DNA from 2 places in the Delftia sp. genome. Region 1 is predicted to be linked to the other one. Evidence: riboswitches for the same ligand, from Rfam matches in the RefSeq annotation. Region 1 holds a riboswitch; the other holds the start of a gene.
The links. Region 1 has a riboswitch for fluoride ahead of crcB (fluoride efflux transporter CrcB). Riboswitches for the same ligand answer to the same signal wherever they lie in the genome.
Positions count from the first base shown of each region.

Region 2: linked by a shared signal. The riboswitch ahead of AC5I49_RS16700 (voltage-gated chloride channel family protein) and the one ahead of crcB (fluoride efflux transporter CrcB) in region 1 are both predicted to bind fluoride.

Region 1 is NZ_JCABYI010000004.1:345,942-350,336, reverse strand. Features, by position in the region: gene AC5I49_RS03420 (AraC family transcriptional regulator) at 1-30, shown strand, start outside; gene AC5I49_RS03415 (sigma-70 family RNA polymerase sigma factor) at 188-664, shown strand; gene AC5I49_RS03410 (FecR domain-containing protein) at 669-1,646, shown strand; gene AC5I49_RS03405 (P-loop nucleotide/nucleoside kinase family protein) at 1,704-2,255, opposite strand; gene crcB (fluoride efflux transporter CrcB) at 2,434-2,820, opposite strand; fluoride riboswitch at 2,902-2,965, opposite strand; gene AC5I49_RS03395 (DUF4124 domain-containing protein) at 3,133-3,777, shown strand; gene AC5I49_RS03390 (D-2-hydroxyacid dehydrogenase family protein) at 4,214-4,395, shown strand, end outside.
Region 2 is NZ_JCABYI010000030.1:7,177-11,571, forward strand. Features, by position in the region: gene AC5I49_RS16690 (ATP-dependent nuclease) at 1-1,404, opposite strand, end outside; partial or broken gene AC5I49_RS16695 (IS5 family transposase) at 1,401-2,224, opposite strand; fluoride riboswitch at 2,395-2,461, shown strand; gene AC5I49_RS16700 (voltage-gated chloride channel family protein) at 2,539-3,834, shown strand; gene AC5I49_RS16705 (DUF190 domain-containing protein) at 3,831-4,244, shown strand.

The DNA of each region.
Region 1 (4,395 bases):
CGTGGAAGTTCCGCCAGCATCTCCCTGTAGCGCACATGCAACAGAAAGATACCCAGTCCTCAGGAGTAAAGCCTGCGTGAAAGATAATTGATAAGCATTCTTATTATCTTTTGCAACCGAGACCGCCACGTTGCCCATCTCGGCTTCTACGCCCGGCCTCCCCGCTTCTTTCGCACAAGCCCTCTCCGTGCACAGCCTCTACCAGAATCACCATCCCTGGCTGGAAAGCCTGCTGCGCAAGCGCCTGGGCAACCGTGACGATGCGGCCGACCTGGCCCAGGACACCTTCGTGCGCCTGCTGCGCTCGCCAGTGCCGCAGCAGGACATCCGCGAGCCCAGGCGCTACCTGGCCACCATCGCCCGCGGCCTGGTCACCGACCTGTTTCGCCGCCGCACGCTGGAGCAGTCCTATCTGGACTATCTTGCACAGCTGCCGCAGTCGCTGGCGCCTTCGCCCGAGGAGCAGGCCATCGTCCAGCAGACCCTGCTCGACGTGGACCGCATGCTCCAGGGCCTTGCACCCAAGGTGCGCGAAGCCTTCGTCCTGTCCCATTTCGAGGAACTGAGCTACCCCGAGATCGCCGAGCGCCTGGGCGTGTCGCTGCGCACCGTCAGCAACTACCTGACCCGGGCGATGGAGCATTGCTGCCTGGTCCTGGCATAGCCACATGGGCGAGGGATCTTTGGAAAGCAACGACCGACGGGCCTTGCATGAGGCCGCTGCCTGGCACGTGAAACTGCGCGGCACCGCGGTGACGCCAAGCCTGCAGCAGGCATGGACGGACTGGCACGAGGCCGACCCCGCCCACCAGCGCGCCTGGCTGCGCGTGCAATCCGTCACCGCACAGCTGTCGCATCTGCCCGCACCCTTGGCGCGCCAGGCGCTGGGCCGCCGCTCCGACCCCAATCGCCGTTCTGCGGTGCGTGCTGTGGCCCTTGGCCTGGGCAGTGGTGCCACGGCCTGGCTCGCCTGCAAAGGCGCGCCGCTCGAGCACTGGCAGGCAGCTCATCGCACCGCCACTGGCGAGCGCCGCGACCTGACGCTGCCCGACGGCTCCCTGGTGGCCCTGGATACAGCCACCTCCGTGGACGTGGCTTTCGACGACCGCCAGCGCCTGCTGCGCCTTTACCGCGGCCGCATCCTCGTCGCCACCGGGCCAGACGCACTGGGCCGCCCCTTCAGTGTGCAAACCCCGCAAGGCCATGTACTGGCCCTGGGAACGCGCTTCACGGTCCATGTCGCGGACGACGGCCTGTGCCATGTCAACGTGCAGGAAAAGACCGTGCGCCTGCAGCCCCTGGACAGCGAAGCCACCCCCACCGAGCTGCAGGCCGGGCAACACGCCGCCTTCTCGGCCAGCGCCGCCCAGCCACCCGCGTCTGCCGATCCCTTTGCCGCCAGCTGGCACGAAGGCGGACTGATCGCGCTGGACATGCCGCTGGGCCAGCTGATCGACGCCCTCGCCCGCTACCGGCCCGGCTACCTGGGCTGCACGCCCGAGGTGGCAGGCCTGCGTGTCTCGGGCGCCTTTCCCGTGGACGACACCGATCGCGCCCTGGCCGCGCTCGTCAGCCGCTTCCCCTTGCAGTTGAGCACCCGTACACGCTATTGGGTGCAAGTGCAGGCACGGTCTGGCGGGGATTGAGTAGGCGATCGAGGAGGCGTTCCAGTGGGCGAGCCGGCGGCCGCACGGCCTTTGCGGTCAGGCCCGCACATACGGGTGATGCACCACGTCGAAGCCCTCCTGTGCGCAAGGCGCGACAAAGTAGCTGGTGATCAGGTCGAACTGCTCATCGCTGGCCTGAAAGGGATGATCCCCCGCCGCATTGCGCGCACGCAGGCGCTGCTTGCAGACCTCATCGGGCACATCCAGGAAATGCAGGCGGTGGGAGGCACCCACCCTCTCGAACACGCTGCGCGCCCAACCTCTGCCTTCCAGCGTGTTGGCAGGAAAGTCCAGCACCACTGAAACGCCGGCATCCAGCAGCGCCTGCACATGTGCCCCCATCAATCCCTTGAGCCGCGCGCTGCAGCGCACATAGTCGGCCACCGACTGCATCTCGCCAGGATACAAACCGGCCAGCCAGGAATCCTCGCTGACCAGCACCGTGCCGGGCTGCGCCGCCAGTTGCCGTGCCAGCGTCGACTTGCCCGAGCCGATCTTGCCGCAGACCATGTGCAGCGTGGCCGGCCGCGCAGCGCGGGAATCGGCCTGGGCGTCGTCCGCATGGCGGGACGGTTCGAAAACCTGCATATCCATCTCCTGAAAGGCTTGTGAAAACCCTGGAGGCGGAATGAAAAAACCCGCCTCCTCTGGGCGGGTTGCATGGCGCCGAAGGCCGCTGGCTAACCCACCATCCAATGGATGGTGCGAATAATCTGCGTTGCGTTCAGGCGGGCCATGGCGCACAGCATAGCGCAATCAGGGCGCCTCAATGGGCCACCATCCGAACCAGCCCCAGCCCCGCAAACAGCGCGGCAACGCCCAGCACCAGCGAACCCAGCGCATACAGCACGGAAGCGAGCCAGTCGCCGCGCTCGTACAGCATGCCGATCTCCAGTGCGCAGGTCGAAAACGTGGTGAAGCCGCCCAGAATGCCCGTGGTGATGAACAGCCTCGCACTCTGCGGCAGCGAAGTCTTGAGCGCAAACCACTCCACCACCACCCCCATCACGAAAGCGCCCAGCACATTGATCGCCAAGGTGCCCAGCGGATAGGCACTGCCCACCAGCCGCAGTGCAAGCAGGTTCGAGCCATGCCGTAGCGCGGAGCCGAGGCCGCCGCCCACGAACACCAAAATGAAACCGTAGATACCCATGACCGTCCTTTCATCAAACAACCGGGACGGGCGCGCCGGGCAGGATCAAGACACGGCCCTGCCACCGGCAGGACACGCCCCACCAAGGCAGGAGCCATCAGCCCCTTGCAGGGCGGTTTCGGGAAGCTCCATTCCCATCGTGCAGCCATTGCTGCGGTGGTCGAGTTTACTCCGGGCAAGCGAGCACAGGCAGCCATCCCGTGGCGGCAATACCGACCCTGCATCCCTTGCAGCGGCCTATTGGAATAACTTAACCTCAACCGATTCACCGTACCGGGATACCATCACTCCCATTCATTCACCGAGATGCATATGCGCCTATTGACTCTGACAATCGTTGCGACATTTCTGGCTTTACCTGCCACCGCCCAGGTCTATCAATGCAAGGATGTTTCTGGAAAACTGATTTTTTCAGACAGCCCCTGCAGCAGCGACCAATCCGGCGCACTGATACAGCGCAAAAAATCGGACGATGAAATCTACCGCGAACGGGCCGAGGCCGCAGAGGCCAATGAGCGAAAGCAGCAGCGCCAGATGAACGAAATGCAGCAGCGCCAGATCGAGAGCCAGCAGCGCGTCATCGAACAGCAGGCCCGCAAGGCGAATGCTCCTGCACCGGAGCAGCTCGGCGCATCCTCCCAGTGCAAGGAGGCGCGCAAGGAGCTGGAATTCGTATCCAGCATTCGCACCCTTTCCCTGGATGAAAAACGGATACGCACCAATGCAGCAATCACCAGCGTCAATGCTGCATGCGGCTCCAATACGCCGCTGATGCAGGAACCACCGAAGCCGGTTTTCACACCGCGGGCGGCCCAGCCTGTTCCTCTATCCAGTTGCAAGGGTGCACTTTGCTACGACAGCAATGGCGGAATCTACAACCGCAACGGCCAATTCATCAGTGACAGTCAAGGGCGGAGCTGCCGAATACTGGGTGGAACCATGATTGAGTGCGACTGAGCGCGGTCCATCACACTCTCGGCCTTCACCGGCTTCGCCGGCAGGTGGCAACCCCCAAGTCCCGTCTGACCAGGGGTCCGCAAGGCGTTGCAGGGTGTAATTCGCTGATACAGCTGCGCGGGCGACAGAGCGTGCCAGTGATCGGCTTCACCTGCCAGGGCTTGCTGGCATCTGCGCGGCTTGTGTAACCACGGCTGCGCGATCTGGCGCGGGCCGAAGCCTTCAGCCTCAAGCCCGGGGCTGGTTGAACGACAATGTGACCGTCGGGCCTCGGGGCCCTGGCTGCGCAAGCGTCACACAATAGTCAGGCAGGCCGGTTCAGGTAGGCGTTGATGATGCCCAGGGCAAAGCGCAAAAGCGGATCAGAACATTTGCCGACAACCTCTTGCGCGGCAACCCAGAGATAAATCAAAGGCTTATGAGAGATTCACAGGCAATGAACATCATCATTCTTGACGACTACCAGGACGCCGTACGCAAGCTGGACTGTGCGCGGCTGCTGGAGCCGTTCAACGCCAAGGTCTTCACCAATACCGTCAAGGGTGTGGGCCAGCTGTCGGTGCGGTTGCGCGATGCGGACATCATCGTGCTGATCCGCGAACGCACGCAGATCAGCCG
Region 2 (4,395 bases), on a different contig from region 1:
GCTTAGCTGTTCGTCGAACATCTTGGCGACCGTGTCGAAATCGTGTTTCTTGGCCAGCGCCTGTAATGTCTTCTTATAGAAATTTGGAATCTCGACAGTCTCAAACACCAGGCGGGTCAGCTCGGCGATATTCTCCCCAAATGACTCATGGCCGAGGGGACTGCCAGTGGTGATGTTGCCTTCACGCTCAAACCGAATGACCCGCTTGCGGGGAACCTCCTGGATCACCACCGGTGAATGGGTCGCGATGATTGCGTACGAGTCGAACTCCTTCAGCAGTGCCTGCAAGGTCTGCATCAGCAGCGCAACTGCATTGGGATGCAGGTGAATTTCGGGCTCGTCGAAGATGACCAGCGACCCTTCCTTGAGGTAAGCCAGTGCAGCCGAAATGAAGTAGGCCAGGATGGACTGCCCGGAGCTCATGGTGGGCGGCAGGCTCTTCTCAAGCTCCTCGATGTGCTCCGTAATGGAGATAATTTTCTTCGGAACGCCCATTACGTTCGCAACGTGCTGCTCCCAATGGTCCTCACGGTCTTGTTCAACGATGCGCTTTAGGTACTCAAGGTGCTTCGCTTCAAGTGCTCGCCTAGAAATTCCGCCGCTGTCATCACGCACCCCGCAGTAGATATAGCTGAAGTACTTCTCCGGCTCGGGGCGCTGGAACTTGTCGAATGCGCTGAAGGACAACGCGATGACTCGTGAGAAAAGAGGTCTGGCAGGCTCAAAAGCAGACTCTACTTGGCTGGCTGTCTCTATCGACACCCGCTTTGTCGTCGCAAGGTCTCGTGCAAGCTGGGCTAAAAATTGAGTCTTCCCCACTCCGTTGCGACCAATGATCGCGAGGATTCGGCCTGGCACAGGGTCATCTGGCTGAAGGTCCACGTCTATGGACACTCCCTCTTCAGCGCCTGGAATCTTGCCCGAGTACATGAACCTATAGCCCTTCTCCAAGGGCCGCTCCTCAAGCGTTGCCAGTCCGTCGCGCAAAGCTAGCTTAGCATCATTGAATCGAATCAGCGAATTGCGGAAGCCACTCGACGTTTCGATTTCATCGAGCAACTGCGGCTTCACGACGACGTCGTTCAAAGCATCCAATACCTTGCGATGGGTTTTCGGGAGATGCTTGCGCATGTTCTCGTAGTACTCCAAGTCCTGACCAAGGCTAAAGAACTCAGGACCAAGAGAAGGGAACGAATCGGGGATCTTGGTGTTCCGACTGTTGGTCTGGAGAATCTTCACATCCCCAAGAACTTCTTTGCCCCCGCTCTTTTTGAACAGACAGAGGTGGTACAACGTCTCGAAGTTGTAGTCGTCCCAGTTGTCTACGATGTAAACGACACACGGGAGTTCTGCTCCCTGCGGCAGGACGTAGTCGCGGTTTTTAGTACTCTTGTAGAAATTCATCTCTCCTCCCTAAATTTTATTATATCTGGGCTTAAGACTGGCGAACACCACCGATCCACGAAGCGCGCGCAGATGACCGCTGCCGCCAATTTCAGCAGCGCTTCGTGGATATCCAGCCGTCGTTCAAAGCGGATTCGCAGCTTGCCAAAGCCTGCAAACCAGCTGTGCGTCCTCTCCACCACCCACCGGTGTTTGCCCAGCCTCTCGCTGCTCTCAATGCCTCGTCTGGCAATCCGGCCAATGATGCCCCGCTGCCTCAGGTGGGCTCGGCATCGCTTGAAGTCGTAGCCTTTGTCGGCGTGCAGCTTTGCCGGTCTTCTACGGGGACGTCCTGGCAGGCCAGCAATCGCAGGAATCGCGTCCACGCACCTCTCGAACATCTTGGAGTCGTGCCGGTTCGCGCCGCTGACCAAGATCACCAGCGGGATGCCTCTGGCATCTACGACGATATGCCGCTTGGAGCCGAGCTTGCCTCTGTCAGTGGGGTTTGGGCCCGTTTCCTGCCCCTGGGGCTTGGTACCGAGGAGTCATCAATGCTGGCCCGGCTCCAATCGATTTGGTCATGTTCACGCAAGCAAGTCTGCATGGCTTAGTGCAGCGGCTCCCAGACACCAGCGGCGTTCCAGTCGCGCAAGCGCCCCCAGCAAGTCATGCCGCTGCCGTAGCCCAGCGATTGGGGAAGGTCTTCCCATGGAATGCCTGTTTGCGGCACGAACAAGATGCCGTTGAGGACGGCTTCATCGCTGACTGCGAGTTTGCGCGCATCGCCTTTGGCAGAAGGCACGAAGGCTGGGATCAGGGGTTGTAGCTGTAGCCACAGTTCTTTGCTTACGGGTCGTCATGCCATGAGGGCAGCGAGCGTAACTGCTCTGCGGGGGCCTGTGACGAAGTGGTGTTAGCCACTCTTTAGCATGTTTACGACTTTAATAAATCAAAACACCGGCCATCTCGCGGCGCGTACTGCACAGCATCCATGCTTTTTCCTATAATGCAGCGCAAAGAGATGGCGTGCCTCTAAAACCGCCGCACTAGTGCGGCTGATGACGCCTACAGAACCTGGCTTGTTCAGGGCTGTAGGCGCTCGCGCATGCAACTCGTCGTTGGTCAGGCCGATTAATTCGAGCTACCTGACCAATGCGCAAATTCCCCCATTTCGAACAGCTTGAACTGCTTCCCTATCTGGGCAAGTGGTTCATCTTCGCCACCCTCGTGGCGGCCCTGGCCGGCACCGCTTCCGCGTTCTTCTTGCTGTCCCTGGACCTGGCGACGGCCTGGCGTGAGGCCCATCCCTGGATCATCTGGCTGCTGCCCTTCGCAGGCATGGCAGTGGGCCTCGTTTACTTCCTGTTGGGCAAGCGGGTGGACGGCGGCAACAACCTGTTGATCGAAGAGATTCACGACCCCAAGCAGGTGGTGCCGTTACGCATGGTGCCGCTGGTACTGGGCGGCACCGTCATATCCCATCTGTTCGGCGCATCAGTCGGGCGCGAGGGCACCGCCGTGCAGATGGGGGGCGCTCTGGCCGACCAGCTGACGCATGTTTTCCGACTCCACCAAGACGATCGCCGCGTGCTGCTGATGAGCGGAATCAGCGCCGGCTTCGCTTCGGTCTTCGGCACGCCGCTGGCCGGGGCAGTCTTCGGTCTGGAGGTGCTGGCCATCGGCCGTATGCGCTACGACGCGCTGTTTCCCTGCATCGTGGCAGCCTTCGTAGCCGATCAGGTCTGCACCGCCTGGGGAGTCCACCACACCCACTACGCCATGAGCGCCGTGAACAATATCGATGCTTGGAGTGTGGTCGCCGTCATCATCGCCGGCATTCTCTTTGGCCTGGTCGGAATGCTCTTTGCCACCGCCGTGCACAAGATCGGCGCGCTGGTCAAACACCTGATCGCATACCCGCCACTGCGGCCTTTCTTCGGCGGCCTCGTCATCGCCACGGCGGTTTGGGCGCTCGACGCCTACCGCTACATCGGCCTGGGTATTCCGGACATCGCTCGCTCCTTCCAAGAGCCCATGCTGCCATGGGACTTCTTGGGCAAGCTGGTGTTCACGGTCGCCTCGCTGGGGACGGGCTTCAAGGGCGGCGAGGTGACACCGCTGTTTTACATCGGTGCGACCATGGGCAACGTCCTGGCGCCTTTGCTGCATATGCCGTTCGCGCTCATGGCCGCCATCGGCTTTGTTGCAGTATTCGCGGGGGCGGCGAACACGCCCATTGCTACTACCTTGATGGCGATGGAGCTGTTCGGCGCTGGCATCGGACCACTGGCGGCTATCGGCTGCGTCACCGCCTACCTGTTCTCCGGGCATGCAGGCATCTACCACGCCCAGCGCATTGGCCACAGCAAGCACCACAGGCGCAGCCTGACCGGGGCCGAAGTTCCACGCCGCGATGTGGAGGCAACCAAGACCAAGGATCCAGCATGATGAGCACCAAACCGGCCACGCTGGCAGCTCTGCGTCTGTACTTCCCGGGCGCTAGCACGGCCAAGGCCACGCGCTTCTGGCACCGCCTGAGCGCGCCTGCGCTGGCTCATCACCTGCTGGTTGCAGCAAAGAACGCGCACATCCGCCAGGCCATGCTGCATCGGGTCAGCTCGGGCTACCTGCCGGGCGAACGTCTCTCGCACAGCCATGCCGAAGTGCTCGACATGCGACATCCTCAATGCCTGGAACTGCTGGACTCTGAGCAGCGCTTGCGCGCCTTTATGCATGAGCACGCAGGCGAGCTGAACAAGGTGCACGCGGTCTTGCTTCTGGCCGAGCTTCCGCTTGGGCCGTTCCGGTTTCCGGGGGAGGCGCGCCGGGGTACCAAGCCGCCGCCGGATGAACAATGACGGCGAGGTGAGCGGCAATTGTTCGTTGTGAACCTGTTGTTGGTGCACAGATTCTGAGCGGCTGCAGCGGCTCGCATGCAGACCTTCACGAGCCCTTGACGGCCGCGGCGCATCAGCCCAGAGCCCCGTGCTTTCGCCGATCGCTCACTCC